Regions from separate parts of the Oceanobacter sp. ABM4_470 genome, predicted to be linked through region 2. Evidence: predicted binding sites of a transcription regulator. Region 2 holds the regulator's gene; the other holds the start of a gene.

Region 1 (7,778 bases), on a different contig from region 2:
TTCCCTTATTCGATTCGGGCTCAACCACAGGTATGGCAGTCATATCAGTCCGCCACCATCGCAGCATCAGCAACCGTCAGCGGCGGTATCATGAGATCTCGCTGCGTCAGCACGCCTTTGCACTTGATCAGTTCCTGCAAGTCAGCGCGTATCTGTTTGCCAAGCGAGGCAAAACCGATTTCGAAACAGTCACCTCGCTGCACGCCTCGCTCTGCCAGCGGCAGAATCAGATACTGCCCGCTCGCCTGCATCAAACTGATGCAGCGATGCTGTTCAAACGGGCTACTCTCCAGCCGCACGGCCTCCGAACCCAGCGCCAGCAGACGAACCGGGCTGCATGAACCAGCCGCATCTGTCAGAATCGCGGTGTTCATGCCTTGCTCGCTGAGCTGAAACCATTCGTTGTTTGGAAAGGGGATATTCCGCAGACGTTTGAATAGCTTCATATTCATGGCTGCGCCCTCCAGCCGAATCGAAGCCACCTGTTGGCCCGCCTGATAAAAAGACGCGGTTTTATCGACAGTTTTCGGCTTTTCTCGCCCCTGGCCATCACTCTGGCTGACCAAAATTTCGAGTTCATAAGGAGAAATAACGTATTGGGAGAAATCCACCTTGAGGCTATTCATTGAAATCGAGACTTCACCGCGGGAGTAACCCGACCAGGAATATACGTAGTGGTACATGGCCTGCCGGGCCATTTCAATCAGCATTAATCCCGGTACATGTTCGTGGGTTTTGCGATAGAAAAAGTAATTTCCGGTATCGATATCAGCCAAATAGCTAAATACCGGTGCCATTTGTAATTGCGGACAACGGCGAAACCATTGCTGCAACTGCAAACCTTGTTGGCGAGGAATCGCCAGCTCGTCCAAAGCAGGATAATTCGCTGCCAGTAACTGCATTACCGTCAGTGGAATAAAGCGGCTTTCCAAAATCGCCCGCTCACCTTCCATCCGGTACCAGTCGGATACCTGCACCCCCCGAGCTTCTATATCCTGTTGTTGGCTGAGCGAAAGCTGCCATGGCACCGATGCCAGCACATAGCGGGAGCCACTCACCTGATAGTACCGATCGAACAGCGCCAGATCTTCTGCCGTTGCTACATTATCCAGCTCGAGTTTTTCCTCAGCCCGAAACCAGGCCGGAAGTATTGGGTAGGTTTGCTTCAGCAGGACATCATCAATATGGTCTTTATGCAAAACCTTTGGTTCCAACTCCAAATCGTTCATATCACCACAATCCTTCGTTATTTGATTCATGGATATAATTTCAATGCGCGAGCGTATACCTGCGACCAAACGCATAATTAATAAAACACGAGCTCCAGGGGAGTCCCTGGCAATTAATCCAGGCTTTTACAAAGGCAATTTGCCCAACATATTACGGACAATCATCACATGAGCAGGAGCAACCGGAATCATATACAAACGGCCGAAAAAGTTTTTATTCCTGACACTGGCGGTAATGGTTAAACGGCTACCGGAGTGCTCGGTACGCTCGATATTAATCGCAATCAGAACCCCCAAATGGCGATCAACGGATGTCAGCAGCAACTCATCGTCGGAGATTGCCAACACATCAAAGAAGTCGAGTTTGCCTCCCTCCTGAGGAGGAGAAACCGGCCGTTCTGCAGAGAATCCATCAATCTGTTCAACCCCGGCCAACTGGCTGAGTTTGTCACGCACCCAGAAAGCACCACGCAACCAGGCAGGGCTATCTGCGGTCATGCAGCAGTAGGCCTGAAATGCGGTCATACCCTCCGGCAGACCAGCCTGCTGCTGGTCGAAGTAATCCAGCTCGGAACGCTCAGCGATCAGGGCTACCTCAGACGACGGATCTCGAACATACATGTGTACTTCCTTGTTCAGGGACTCAGCTGATCAAATCGATGGCCATTTCTTCGGCCTTGAGCAGCATTTGTTCATATTTGATTGAAGGGTCTTCATGGTGAGCCTGAATCAGGTTCGCAGCGCGAATGGCTTCCTGCAACAGAGACTCAGGATCAATAAACACGGATTCAAAAATTGCCACTGGTGGCAAATAGCGAGCCTTGACGTAATAGCTTAACTGCTCAATCGGGCGCATCAGTTCATCGATGGTAAAGCGGTTAAAGCCACCCGCACGATAGCCCTCTTCCACAGCCCCCACCGTCGTCACCACCATGATTTCCTTGCCTTGCAGTTTGTCACCGCCGCGCGCATAGGCAAAGCCTGGCAGTAAGACGTCATCAAACCATTTTTTCATCAACGCTGGAACGGAGTACCAATACAGAGGGAACAACAGCACAATCCTGTCGTGTTCGATCAGTTTTGCCTGCTCACTGGCAACATCAAACTGATACCCCTGATGCGCTTCACCAAGGCGGTGCAGAGTCACGTCAGAAGACGCCAGCTGCTCCAGAATTGCCGAGTTAACGCGCGAGTATTCAAGATGTGGATGACCACATACCACCAAAACCTTTTCCATTTTTCCTTCCTTCTGCTTATACGATCTACCATCAGGCGATCATTTGGTTGCTGTAACTGGAATAGTGATAAGAGGGCTGCTGACCTTCCGTAGTAATCAGACATGCCACCAGCGAATAGCCGTCAATTCGCATCACATCACCGGCTCTGCCAGCACGGAACCCGGCATGACGAATCAGCCGTTCAACCCCCGCCGGAGAAACCGTAATGAGTTGTGAGGCGCCATACTGGCGAGCGATTTCAATCGACGATTGCAAGAGCTGAACGGCTTCTGGTGATGACAAGCGATGCTTCTTACCACTGCGAACTGCTTGCAGATCAACCGCCGCAAACCGTGACAACTCCCAGAGATCTGGCGCGCTCGGAGCATCAGCTCCCTGCAACAAAGCCGGAAAGACTTGCTGCAATAAATAGTCGCCTGTTGTCGGTAACAATCGGGCACAGCCACAAATGTCACCAGAGTTGTTTTTCATAACGATATAAACCGTGTCGTCGTGATCAAACTGGTCTATTTCCGTGCCAACGGCAGTATCTAATTGCCACCCCAGAATCTCGACAAAGACCTGGTATCGATATAATTGCAACGCGTGCCAAGTAGCACCACCAAGATCCCGGCGGCGTCCGAAGATAATATTCACCTGATTTCAATCCGGTTGATTTGTTGGCGAGATTACACAGTGACTCCCCTGATACCGGTACTGTAATTTTTGACAGGTTATATCGATTTGCTGAAACCAAAGATCGAAAGCGAGACACACGGCGCAATTCAGATAAAAAATTTTACTTTGATGTCTTTCTTTAAATTAGCAAACGAAAACTCGGTCCTCACCCTGGAAAGGGGTGGCCATTCCACTGCATTCGCCACCTTGTTCGTACAACCTGCTGGACACGCGCACGACCGCATGGATGCAGGAGGTAGGGCGAAGCAGGAAGCCAGATCCGAGAGCTCTGCAGAATTATTCAGGAGGTCCATGGTGCGAACTTACAAATTGCGCCTTGTTTCACACTTCTGACCAAGGCTCCTGGGGCACTATCTGGTCGCGTAATTGATCGCAAAGTCGATATGATGAAAACTGGACGAATGCACAGATCACCAGCGCAGATCACCAGCGCAGATCACACCAAAAGGAAGGGATTAATCATCATGTGGGGGTTCGATTTTATAGACAGCCTTAGTGGCAAAAATGATATCGGCAGTATTCTGGATACATTACAAATGCAGATCCAAAAGCTGGAATTTTCGCACTGCGCTTACGGCATACAATTCCGATCATTTTCCGGTTACGACAAGCCGTTTATGATGAATACATATCCACAACCGTGGCAGCAGAGTTACGACTCCAATCGCTATTTTGAAATAGACCCGATAATCCAGCGGGGTAGAAGATCACTGAGCGGTTTCTGTTGGTCAGCCGAGAACCAGACCGAACAACGCGACTTCTGGGGCGAAGCGGCTTCATCCGGCATTCAACACGGTTATTCCCAGTCTTGTGTCAGCATGTCAGGCAACAAAGGGATGCTCACGATATCAAGGGAATACAACTCGGTAACCGAATCCGAAGCCAGGTATCTCGGCTGCCGAATTTTCTGGCTCACCCAGGTTACTCACCAGTGTGTATCGGAGCTTATTGAGCAGGAGCACCCAGAACCTATCAAGCCTGAGTTAACCCCACGCGAACGTGATGTACTGGGATGGACAGCAGAAGGAAAAACCGCCTGGGAAACCGCCATCATCCTTTCAGTAAGCGAGCGTACTGTCACTTTCCATTTGGCCAACGCGATGAAAAAGCTAGGTTGCACCAATAAAACTTCTGCCGCGGTAAAAGCAGCCTGCCTGGGAATATTGAACGGTTACTAGGGGCCCCTCAGAATAACACTGCACAGCTCGCTCGAGTCCCGCTGGTTGGCAGAACAAGGTGGATAATGCAGCGTAATGGCTGACCTTTTTCAAACAGGGCCGCCCCCGAGGGGATCGCAGGTATTACCAACACCGTGTCGCTGATTTTGACCTGACCCGTCAGGCACCGCATATCAGCGATGTTTGTATTGGGTGGCGCAGTAGCCGCGGGAAATGTCCGGATGGCGCAGTTGCAGGTGCTTGGTTTTGCGGCCACTCATGCGTTTACGCCACATACGAAAGCTGGAGGCTTTCATTTCCTTGCGCATCAGGTTGATCACCTGCGGTTCAGACAAGCCATAAAGGCGTTCGATGGCTTCAAAAGGGGTGCGGTCTTCCCAGGCCATTTCGATGATGCGGGAGATATCGGCAGGAGTCATGGGCGGTTCTTCGATTGCATTTGTTCTTTGTTCGGTAGTGCTAATTTAGCTTCCCAACAAAACATGTACAAGTTTTGTACAGATAAATTCCATCTTCGGTGCGCAGTGCGCACCCTACTCTACCCCTCCGTAGGGTGTGCATCGCGCACCAGTTGTGGCATTCCATATAGCAACGCATTGCCCCACCTGATACCCGAGAGTCACCGATAGATTGCAGGAGGTAGCTTGATTTCGCGAGCAAGCTCACTCCCACACAGAACGTAGTGGGAGCGAGGTCGCTTGAGGCGATTAGCGGTCGATACGCTCACCGGTATCCTTATCGAAGAACACCGCCAGGCTCATATCAATCATCAGGTCGGTAGTCTGCCCCGGTGCAACATCAAAACGAGGGCCAAGGCGGCAATCCACCTGAGTGCCATTCAATTCAGAAACCACCATGGTGTCGGCACCGGTTGGTTCGGTCACCAGCACCGGCATTTTCAGGTGGCGCACCATGGCGTCACCTTCTTTGTGCGGCAGTGGCTCGGTAATTTTTTCCGGACGCAGGCCCAGAATCACTTCGTTACCAATCTGGCTGGCCAGAGCTTCGCTGTTGGGTACCGGCAACTGCTGCACAGCGCCGTTGGCGTCGGTTACTTCAACGGTCACAGCCGCAGCGGAACCCGCCAGTTTGGCCGGGATAAAGTTCATTGCCGGGGAGCCCATAAAGCCCGCCACAAACTGGTTGTTCGGGTTGTTGTAGATCTCCTGCGGGGTACCGAACTGCTGCACGATGCCGTCTTTCATTACCGCGATGCGATCGGCCAATGTCATGGCTTCGATCTGGTCGTGGGTCACGTACACAATGGTAGTGCCCAGATTCTGGTGCAGCTTCTTGATTTCGGTACGCATCTCAACCCGCAGCTTGGCATCGAGGTTGGACAGTGGTTCGTCGAACAGGTACAGACGTGGACGACGGGCTAACGCACGTCCCATGGCGACACGCTGACGCTGACCACCGGACAACTGACCCGGCTTGCGGTCGAGCAGGTGTTCGATTTGCAGCAACTTGGCAACACGCTCCACTTCCTGAGCACGCTCGTGCTTCGGAACCTTGCGAATTTCCAGACCAAAAGCGATGTTCTCGGCCACGCTCATGTTCGGATACAGCGCGTAGCTCTGGAACACCATGGCGATGTCACGATCTTTCGGCTGCACGTTGGTAACGTCATCGTCACCCATCAGGATGCGACCGGACGTCACGGTTTCCAGACCGGCAATCATGTTCATCAGAGTCGACTTACCGCAACCGGAAGGACCCACCAGAATCAGAAACTCACCACTCTCAATGGAGATGTTAATGCCCTTGAGGATATCCCCCTGGCCGTAGTTCTTTACTGCGTTTTCAATCGTCAGAGCAGCCATTTTTTAGCCTCTTTGCAGGCCCCGCGTTTTAAATCGCAGGGCTTTGAATTCTTATTTTTTCGTTCTGATCCAACCCACCGCCGTGAGTCACGGCCGATGAGTTGGAGTCATCAGTGGATGCAGCGCAAGGCGCCCCGCAGCCGAATACCCAAGACATACCAAATAGGTAGGCGACGGGTTTCAGCGAGGACGCAACGCCGCGCTGCGCCGCTGAGGGCCCAAATCAGAACGCCTATCCTTTGACGGCGCCTGCTGTGAGCCCCTTCACGAAATACTTACCCGCCACCATGTACACAATCAGCGTCGGCAGCGCGGCAATCAGCGCCGCCGCCATATCGACGTTGTACTGCTTGCCGCCGAAGCTGGTGTTCACCAGGTTGTTCAGCGCCACCGTCACCGGCTGGGTTTCAGCACCGGAGTACACAATACCGAGCAGGAAGTCGTTCCAGATCTGGGTGAACTGCCAGATCACGGTCACAACGATGATCGGCGTCGACAGCGGCAGCACCACGCGACGGAAAATAAAGAAGAAACCTGCACCGTCCAGTTTTGCCGCCTTGATCAGCTCTTGTGGCAAGCCGATGTAGAAGTTGCGGAAGAACATGGTGGTGAAACCGGTACCGACAATCACATGCACCAACACCAGACCCGGGGTTGAGTTGGCCAGTCCGAAGAAGGCCAGCGTGCGCGCCATTGGCAGCAGGATCACCTGCAATGGGATAAAGCAGCCCACCAACAGCAGACCAAACATCAGTTCGCTGCCGCGGAAGCGCCAGAACGACAATACATAACCGTTCAGAGCACCCAGCAGGGTGGAAATAATCACCGCCGGAATCACAATCTGGAACGAGTTCCAGAAGTAGCTGGAAATACCTTCACAGCTGGAACCGGCACAGGCACTGCCCCACGCCGTCACCCAGGCATCAAAGTTAAGAGTAGACGGCAGTGACAACAGGTTACCGGAGCGAATTTCTTCCACGTCTTTCAGCGAGGTGATCAGCATCACCCACACTGGCATCAGGTAGATAAAGGCAACCGCGGCAAGAATGGCGTACAAGCCCAGTCGTGCTGCACGGCGCGTTACCGTCATTGGAGCTTCAACCATGTTTCTTACCTCGCAGTTCGGAGTACAGGTACGGCACCAGAATCGCCAGTACACCACCCAGCATCACCATCGCGGATGCGGCACCAAGACCCATCTGACCGCGAGTGAAAGCGTGAGCATACATAAAGTTGGCTGGCAGGTCGGAGGCATAGCCCGGACCACCGCCGGTCAATGCGGCCACCAGGTCGAAGCTCTTGATGGCAATGTGCGACAGAATCACAAAGCAGCTGAAGAACACCGGCTTCAGGCTCGGCAGAATGATGCGACGGTAAATGGTCGGCATCGAGGCACCATCCAGTTTGGCGGCCTTGATCATTTCGTCATCCACACCACGCAAGCCAGCGATAAACAGCGCCATCACGAAACCGGACGACTGCCATACCGCGGCGATCACCAGGGTGTACACCACCATGTCGGGGTCAACCAGCCAGTCGAAGCTGAAGCTGGTCCAGCCCCAGTCGTGCATCATTTTTTCCAGACCCAGGCTTGGGTTCATCAGCCATTTCCAGGCGGTACCGGTAACGATG
Region 2 (7,778 bases):
GCCTTCCTGATCAACAAACACCGGCAACTCCGGGCGTTCGCGGCGTACCGCATCCAGCAATTGGGTTAACTGACTGCGGCTCTGATAATTACGAGCAAATAGAATCAATCCGCTTAATGCGGGTGAGTCCAGTACAACACGGTCTTGTGGAACCAGTTCGGTACCGATCAAATCGGCAATTACACCCACCGATGGGCGGGGTTCAGACGTGGTCAGATCAAACGACATGGGATTCTCGAAAAGCTGTGTTCCTGTATCCAGACCCGGGTGCCAGCGGGCACCAAATCGAACAACGTCAGCAGGTCTTCATTGCGCATACGCACACAGCCATGAGACTCCGGCCGCCCCATAGGTTCCGTATCCGGAGTTCCGTGAATATAAATATAGCGTCGCATCGAGTCGACATTGCCCATGCGATTGCGGCCAATCTCCAAGCCTTGCAGCCAGAGAATACGGCTCAGAATCCAATCCCGGCTGGGGTGCTGTTCGGCCAACGCCGGCGAATAGATTTCGCCGGTAAAACGACGTCCAACAAACACGGCATTGATGGGCAGGCCGTCGCCAATACGGGCGACGACACGATGCCAACCGCGCGGCGTGCAGCCACTGCCGTTTCGCTCACCAACGCCATTCAGCGCGGTAGACACATCAAACAGATAGCAGCGATCTTCAGCGCTAAAACGCAGCGCCTGATCAGCAATGGAAATTTCAATCGTGGGCGCATCCCGCAGCCCAATAGTGTCGACAATCATACGTTCTCGGTATCGAAGGTCAGTCTTGGTGTGGAGCCTGAAAGCCCGACGACAGGAACGGCACCAGGTGGTCAATCACCTGCTCGATACCGCTGCTGACGCCGAGGTCGTGTTCTGCCATGGCGGTTAATGACTCAACCCCGGACAGGGTAAACACCGTCGCCCCCAACATAAAGTGAATACGCCAGAATCGCTCCTGATCATCCAGCCCCGGCGACGCAGCGGTTACCAGTGTCATAAAACGGCTGAACACCTGGCCGTATTCATTGCGCAGGAATTTCCTCAAATGTCCCTGCTCTTGTGAGTAAGCCAGGCCCAGCAAACGCATGAAAATGCCCACGCGACGAGTGCTGCCCTTGCCAGCTGCCAGCGCGGTACCCGACAGCAAACGCAGCAACTTGCCGAAATCTGGCGTATCGCCATTCAGCTCGGCTTCGTACTGGGCCAGCGCCTCGTCCAGACTGGCGCAAAACGGCGTCAGAAAGCGGGCGAATACGGCTTGAATCAGTTCTTTCTTGGAACCGAAATGGTAATTCACCGCGGCCAGATTCACATTGGCTTTGCTGGTAATGTTACGCAGCGAGGTTTCGGCAAACCCGCGCTCGGAAAACAATTCTTCAGCGGCATTAAGAATACTTTTGGCGGTGTCTTTCTGGGCCATGGGGCTGAGGTTCCATGCATTATTGTTGTTTGAAACATACGTTTGAAACGCAACTGAATCAAATCTATTTCCTAAAAACGGCGCTAAAGTACTGGAAACACTGTCGTTACCGCGTAGAAAAGCGTCAACCCGAATACGTATTCAAACAAACTGGCAAATAAAACCAGAGCCTCTAAACCGTTCCCACCTATACCAGCCAGGAAAATCCGTAACTTATCCCCCAGCCCGACGATTTCTCCCCAACCAGTCCAGCCCAATAAATTCAATGAGCAATAGACCAACAAAAAATAAACACTGTGGGTTTACACAGTATTTTTTACTGTATATATTTCCAACCACTGTACAGATAAACAGATATGGAAAGACACATGATCAAGCTCACCGCAAGACAACAGCAGGTGTTGAATCTGATTCGTAGCCGAATCGAGGAAACCGGATTTCCGCCAACCCGTGCGGAGATTGCCAAAGAGCTTGGGTTCAAGTCTCCCAATGCCGCCGAAGAACACTTGAAAGCACTGGCGCGCAAAGGGGCTATTGAGATCATGCCAGGTGCCTCACGCGGGATTCGTGTGATTGAAACCCAACAGCCAGGTTTGCCTATCGTCGGTCGTGTGGCCGCTGGTGAACCCATTCTGGCGCAAGAGCACATTGAAGATTACTGCAACCTGCCGACCGGTTTTTTCAAACCAGATGCCAACTACCTGTTGGAAGTACACGGCGACAGCATGAAGAACATCGGCATTATGGACGGCGATCTGATTGCGGTTCACAAGTGCGATACCGCTCGTAATGGTCAGGTGGTGGTTGCCCGGGTTGAAAACGAAGTGACCGTCAAGCGCCTGGAAAAGAACCGCAACAAGGTTCTGTTGCACGCCGAAAACGAAGCATACGCGCCGATTGAAGTCGATCTGCGCGAACAGGAATTTAACATCGAAGGACTGTACGTCGGCGTCATTCGCCGCCACTAAGTTCTCAGTCAGTTATCACGAGGTCAGCCGCCATGCGCCAGATGAGTTTGCAAGTCGATCACCAGCCTGATTTGTCTCTCAGCAGCCGGATTCAGGATCGCAAGACCCTGAATGTCCAGCCAGCCAAAGGCAGTCTGACCGAAATGATTCTGAGTGACGACAGCGCTATCCAGCCGATGCAGCTATTACCGATGCTGGCGCAGTGTAATTCCAGTAACCGCTGGCTGATGTGGCTTAGCCCGAATCGGACCCTGAACAAACAGTGGTTGGAGAGTATTGGCCTCGGTACCGCTCCGGTAGTCCATATTGATCTGTGCCAGGACACCCAAATGGCGTTGTGCGAACGTATTATGGCCAGTGCCAACAGCCATTTGATCATTGAATGGCAAGGTGGTCTCAGCAGCGAGGCTCGCAGAAGCCTGCGCCAAACAGCCGCCCAAAGTGGTACTCATGTGGTACTGGTTCACAGCAGCCTCTGACAGTGCGACGGTTCAATGCCTTACTGGAACAACAAGGCTCAAAATCGAAGCACAAAAAAAGCAGCCATTGGCTGCTTTTTTCGTTGCTGGGTATCTTATCCACGCTTTGGGCTGATGTTTTACAGGTCATTAGCCATCAAACAATGAGTGCGATACCAGACAGATCAATGTACCTTGTGAGACGGCGCATCAATATCAAATTCTTCGTCGTCCATATCAAAACCAGACAACTCACCCACTTTACGCACACCGGCTTCCAGCATGACGCGGGCAATATCTACATGATGCTCACTCAAACTGGCTTTGGCGTCGGCTGAAAAATGAATACGCACCAGCGCATCACCGTCTTCTTCGTCATCAACCCGACGAAGCGCCACGTCACCATTGGTAAGCTCTACAATCTCAAAGAAGCGTGCCATAGAAGGTCTCACGAAAATTGGATGGCGAGTGTAACATAAAGATAACAAGAGTAACGGCCAGCATTGCCGACCGCAGGGAAATCCAGCTGTTCAGTACCTGCCAAAATAGCCGCAAGTGCCGATTCTTACTGAACGTGTTTAAGCGACAAACCCGAGTATCCGCAGTATTTACAAAAACACCCGCCACATGGCGGGTGTTTTGAGTAACTGGACTTCATGAATCGCAGGTTCAGCTTTCCTTGTGATTCCCACGCTGGCATTCAATCAGGGCCTGTAACTCACCCAATATGCCCAGCAAGATTTCCGCACGGCTTTGTTCCGCCGGTGCACTAGCAATCAGATTACCACTCGGCTCAACCTGTTCGACGCTGCTCGGCTTACTGACCGCCGCCAGTTGCTGGGCATCACGCAGCATCTGCTGCAGCTGCCCCAGCCAACCGTAAACATCAGCTTCCAGCTGTTTCAGCTCTTGCATGTCGGCAATGGCAAACGCAGCCTTGGCGAACAGTTCAGCCAGGTCGTTGACCTTGCCATTCACGTTCACCAATCCAGCCAGCTCATTGAGGTAGCAACGATAGGCGGCGCCCAACTGCAATACGGCACCGTCTTCCAATGCCGTCGCCAGCGCATGATTGTCTGCCAGCTCAACCTGCTCCAGCATCAGTCGACACTGGTACAAACGCTGATTGGTCTGGCCTACCCAGTTAATTGCTGCCATCAGAAGTCCAGCGTCACACCAAAGTGAACGCCTTCGCCCAATTCATAACGGTCGCTAACATCTTCAAGACGCACACCGTTGTAGCGGTAACCCATGTAAACGCGAGCAGTCGGAATAACCGCGTATTGAGCGCGAATATCGGTGCTCAGCAGGCTTTCGGCATCACCGAAGGAAACTACCTTGGGCGCATAGTAAGCGTAACCGGCCAGGCTGAAGTCCGGGTGCGTTGGCAAGTTGGCGCGGAAGAAGCCACCCACACCAACAGCACCACCCTGGGCGTCGATATCGGTATCAAACAGGAAGGCTTTACCACCTACACCGAAGTACAGGTTCTTGTTGCGGTTTTTCAAATCAACCACATGCAGGCCCGCACCCAGCAGGTCGCCGTCGTCCATGTCGTGCAAGCCGGACAGGTTGATGTGCAGGCCAGAGTCGGCCTGGGTGGCGTCGTAGGCCAGTCGAACGGATTCGTTAGCCAAACTGAAGTCCAAGGTACCTCCCGCCTGTGCGGAAACAGCAGCAACAGACAACAGGGTTCCCGCAATTGCACTACGAGTGGCCACAGCAATACCTTTCATATTTCCCCCAAGGAAGATCTTTTTGCCGAAGCTCCGCTCCGGCACACAAAATTAACGTAAGCGCATCATAGCAGCGCCCCGGTACTCTATAAACGCACATCAACCCACGTGGTTGACATGGCTTACAGAGCCGGGGCGCTGCACTGAGTAACAGTAGTTAGGACTGAATCCCGCTACCGATTACTTCATCAGATCCAGCAACAGTTTGTTCAGCTTACCAACGTATTCCGCTGGGTTTTTCAGCTGAGAGCCTTCGGCCAACTGCGCTTGGGCATGAATCAGACCCGCCAGTTCCTTGAAGCGATCTTCATCCTGCTCCTGATCCAAACGGGCAATCAGTGGATGAGTCGGGTTGATTTCCAGTGTCACATCAGATTCAGGAACATCCTGACCCGCAGCTTCCAGCATACGGCGCATGTGGCCACCCATGTCGAACTGCCCTACCACCAGGCAGGCCGGTGAATCCGTCAGACGAGAGGTAACACGTACGGTTTTTACATCTTCCAGAGCGTCCTGAACGCGTTCGATCAGTGCCTTGTGGGTTTCTTGCAGTTCTTCCTGCTGTTTTTTCTCTTCTTCGTCCGCCAGATCATCCAGATCCAGTTCACCTTTGGTGATGTCCTGGAACTGCTTGCCGTCGAACTCGGACAGATGACCAACCATCCATTCGTCAACGCGGTCAGTCAGCAGCAGTACTTCAACGCCTTTCTTCTTGAAGTATTCAATGTGCGGGCTACCCAGAGCGCCTTCAACGCTCTCTGCGGTGATGTAGTAGATCTTCTTCTGACCCTCACGCATGCGCGCAACGTAGTCAGCCAGACCAACATTTTCAACAGTGCCTTCCGACTTGGTGGTGCAGAAGCGGAACAGACCTGCGATTTTTTCCTTGTTAGCGAAATCTTCAGCCGGGCCTTCTTTCAGCACTTCACCGAACTGATCCCAGAACTGCTGGTACTTTTCAGAATCGTTCTTGGCCAGTTTGGTCAGCGTATCCAACACGCGCTTCACCAGCGCGGAACGCAGGCTGTCGACTTGCTTGTCCTGCTGCAGAATTTCACGGGATACGTTAAGGGACAGGTCGTTGGAATCCAGCACACCCTTCACAAAACGCAGGTATAGCGGCAGGAACTGCTCGGCGTCGTCCATAATGAACACTCGCTGAACGTACAGCTTCAGGCCACGGGCACTCTCACGGTTCCAGAGGTCGAATGGCGCCTTGGACGGGATGTACAGCAGGCTGGTGTAATCCAGTTTGCCTTCCACCTTGTTGTGCATCCAGGTCAGTGGTTCCTGCCAGTCGTGGGAAATGTGCTTGTAGAACTCGGTGTATTCTTCGTCGCTAACGTCCGACTTCTGACGAGTCCACAGCGCCTTGGCTTCGTTCACTGCTTCGGCAGGCTGCTGGGTCTCATTGCCTTCTTCATCAGTGGTGGTTTCCTGCGGCAGGAATACCGGAATGGCGATGTGATCGGAATATTTCTTGATCAGGGAACGCAGACGGAAGCTGTCGGCAAAATCTTCTTCACCTTCTTTCAGGTGCAGGGTAATGCTGGTACCGCGATCGGCTTTCTCAACACCTTCGATCGAGAACTCACCTTCACCGGCAGATTCCCAACGCACGCCAGCATCAGCGGCTTTGCCGGCACGGCGGGTTACAACCACAACCTTGTCGGCCACGATAAATGCGGAGTAGAAACCCACACCGAACTGACCAATCAGTTGGGAATCGGCTTTCTGGTCGCCAGTCAGCTTGCTCAGGAAATCAGCAGTACCGGATTTGGCGATGGTACCCAGGTTGTTCACCACATCATCGCGATCCATACCAATGCCATTGTCGGCAATGGTCAGAGTGCGCGCTTCGGCATCAAAGTCGATGTGCACTGCCAGCTCGCTCTGGCCTTCGTACAGTGCGTCGTTTTTCAAAGCTTCGAAGCGCAGCTTGTCGCAGGCGTCGGAAGCGTTGGAAATCAGCTCCCGCAAAAAGATTTCCTTGTTGGAATACAAGGAATGAATCATCAGATGCAGCAGCTGTTTGACTTCGGTTTTAAAGCCAAGTGTTTCTTTGCTGGCCACGGTCATGAGTTTCTCCTGTTACAAGACGCAAATCCACGCGTCGTTATTTCACCTCAATGCCTGCCAGACGCGGTAACTACCCTATCGCCTGGCCGTTGAATGCAAAGATGGGGACGGCCTGTTTCATTTCAAGGCACAAAGATGCAGAAAACATAAAAATTAACCTTTTCAGCGACTTGGGGACTCTAATCCGCTCTAAATAAAAGCGAATTGGCAAATCGTTGTTATTCCTTGCTGAACAGACAATCGAGGGCAACTCGGCTCAACGAGCGATTTCATACGTGTATATCACCGCCCGATTGCGTTACATTTCAATCAAGTCAGCGCATACTACGCACCATCAGCCTTGAAGACCCTTTTATGCTCAACACCGCAGCCTTGATGGCGTTTGTTCCAACCTTTTTCTTCGTTTCCATTACGCCGGGTATGTGCATGACCCTGTCGATGTCATTGGGCATGACGATTGGCGTTAAACGTGCGTTGTGGATGATGGCGGGCGAACTTGTGGGCGTAGGTATTGTGGCAACATCGGCGGTCATTGGTGTCGCTGCGATTATGCTGAATTTCCCAGCGCTGTTCGTTGCGTTCAAGTTAGCTGGCGGTCTGTACCTGGGCTATCTGGGCGTTCAGCTGTGGCGTTCAAGAGGAAAGTTGGCGCTGTCTCAACAACCTGAGCAACAGCGTCAGGCCAGTTGGAAGGAACTGGCGTGGCAAGGCTTTATTACAGCCATCGCCAACCCCAAGGGTTGGGCATTTTTCATTGCGCTGTTGCCGCCATTTCTGGACCCCGAGATCAGCATGAGCCACCAGCTGCCTGCCCTGCTGGGCATCATTCTACTGCTGGAATTTGTCTGCTTGCTGATATACGCCAGTGGCGGCAAGAGCCTGAGTCTGCTGTTGAAAACCCAGAGCAACGTCCGGGTGATCAATCGTTGTGCAGGCACACTGATGCTGGGTGTGGGCGTGTGGCTGGTAGCAAGCTAACGGCACGCTCACTACCTTCTTTCTTATTTCGGTCAGATAGCCTGACGGATACGTTCAAACCGCTTGGCCAGCCCCTCGTCGTTGGCCAGCGCCGTCACAATTGCCACCGACGGTATGCCCGTCGATACAACATCCGTGATGTTATC

The links. The regulator LexA, encoded in region 2, represses DNA repair genes until DNA is damaged. The targets are predictions, from matches to a motif close to TACTGTNTANNTANACAGTA.
Region 1: the regulator LexA is predicted to act here: its motif matches at 3,412-3,431, upstream of ACXADJ_RS18130 (LuxR family transcriptional regulator).

What each region holds. Positions count from the first base shown of each region.
Region 1 covers NZ_JBSWTR010000002.1:308,225-316,002, reverse strand. Annotated here, with positions in the region: gene ACXADJ_RS18155 (oxidoreductase) at 1-43, opposite strand, end outside; gene ACXADJ_RS18150 (AfsA-related hotdog domain-containing protein) at 45-1,229, opposite strand; gene ACXADJ_RS18145 (DUF2867 domain-containing protein) at 1,356-1,850, opposite strand; gene ACXADJ_RS18140 (NAD(P)H-dependent oxidoreductase) at 1,873-2,466, opposite strand; gene ACXADJ_RS18135 (acyl-homoserine-lactone synthase) at 2,498-3,103, opposite strand; gene ACXADJ_RS18130 (LuxR family transcriptional regulator) at 3,529-4,323, shown strand; gene ACXADJ_RS18125 (TIGR03643 family protein) at 4,497-4,742, opposite strand; gene ACXADJ_RS18120 (ABC transporter ATP-binding protein) at 5,031-6,146, opposite strand; gene ACXADJ_RS18115 (carbohydrate ABC transporter permease) at 6,379-7,251, opposite strand; gene ACXADJ_RS18110 (carbohydrate ABC transporter permease) at 7,244-7,778, opposite strand, start outside.
Region 2 covers NZ_JBSWTR010000001.1:1,577,743-1,585,520, forward strand. Annotated here, with positions in the region: gene nagZ (beta-N-acetylhexosaminidase) at 1-228, opposite strand, end outside; gene ACXADJ_RS06980 (L,D-transpeptidase family protein) at 213-752, opposite strand; gene ACXADJ_RS06985 (TetR/AcrR family transcriptional regulator) at 772-1,413, opposite strand; gene lexA (transcriptional repressor LexA) at 1,782-2,381, shown strand; gene ACXADJ_RS06995 (cell division inhibitor SulA) at 2,414-2,860, shown strand; gene ACXADJ_RS07000 (hypothetical protein) at 3,025-3,279, opposite strand; gene ACXADJ_RS07005 (DUF6586 family protein) at 3,509-3,997, opposite strand; gene ACXADJ_RS07010 (YfaZ family outer membrane protein) at 3,997-4,575, opposite strand; gene htpG (molecular chaperone HtpG) at 4,756-6,654, opposite strand; gene ACXADJ_RS07020 (LysE family translocator) at 7,009-7,632, shown strand; gene thiE (thiamine phosphate synthase) at 7,665-7,778, opposite strand, start outside.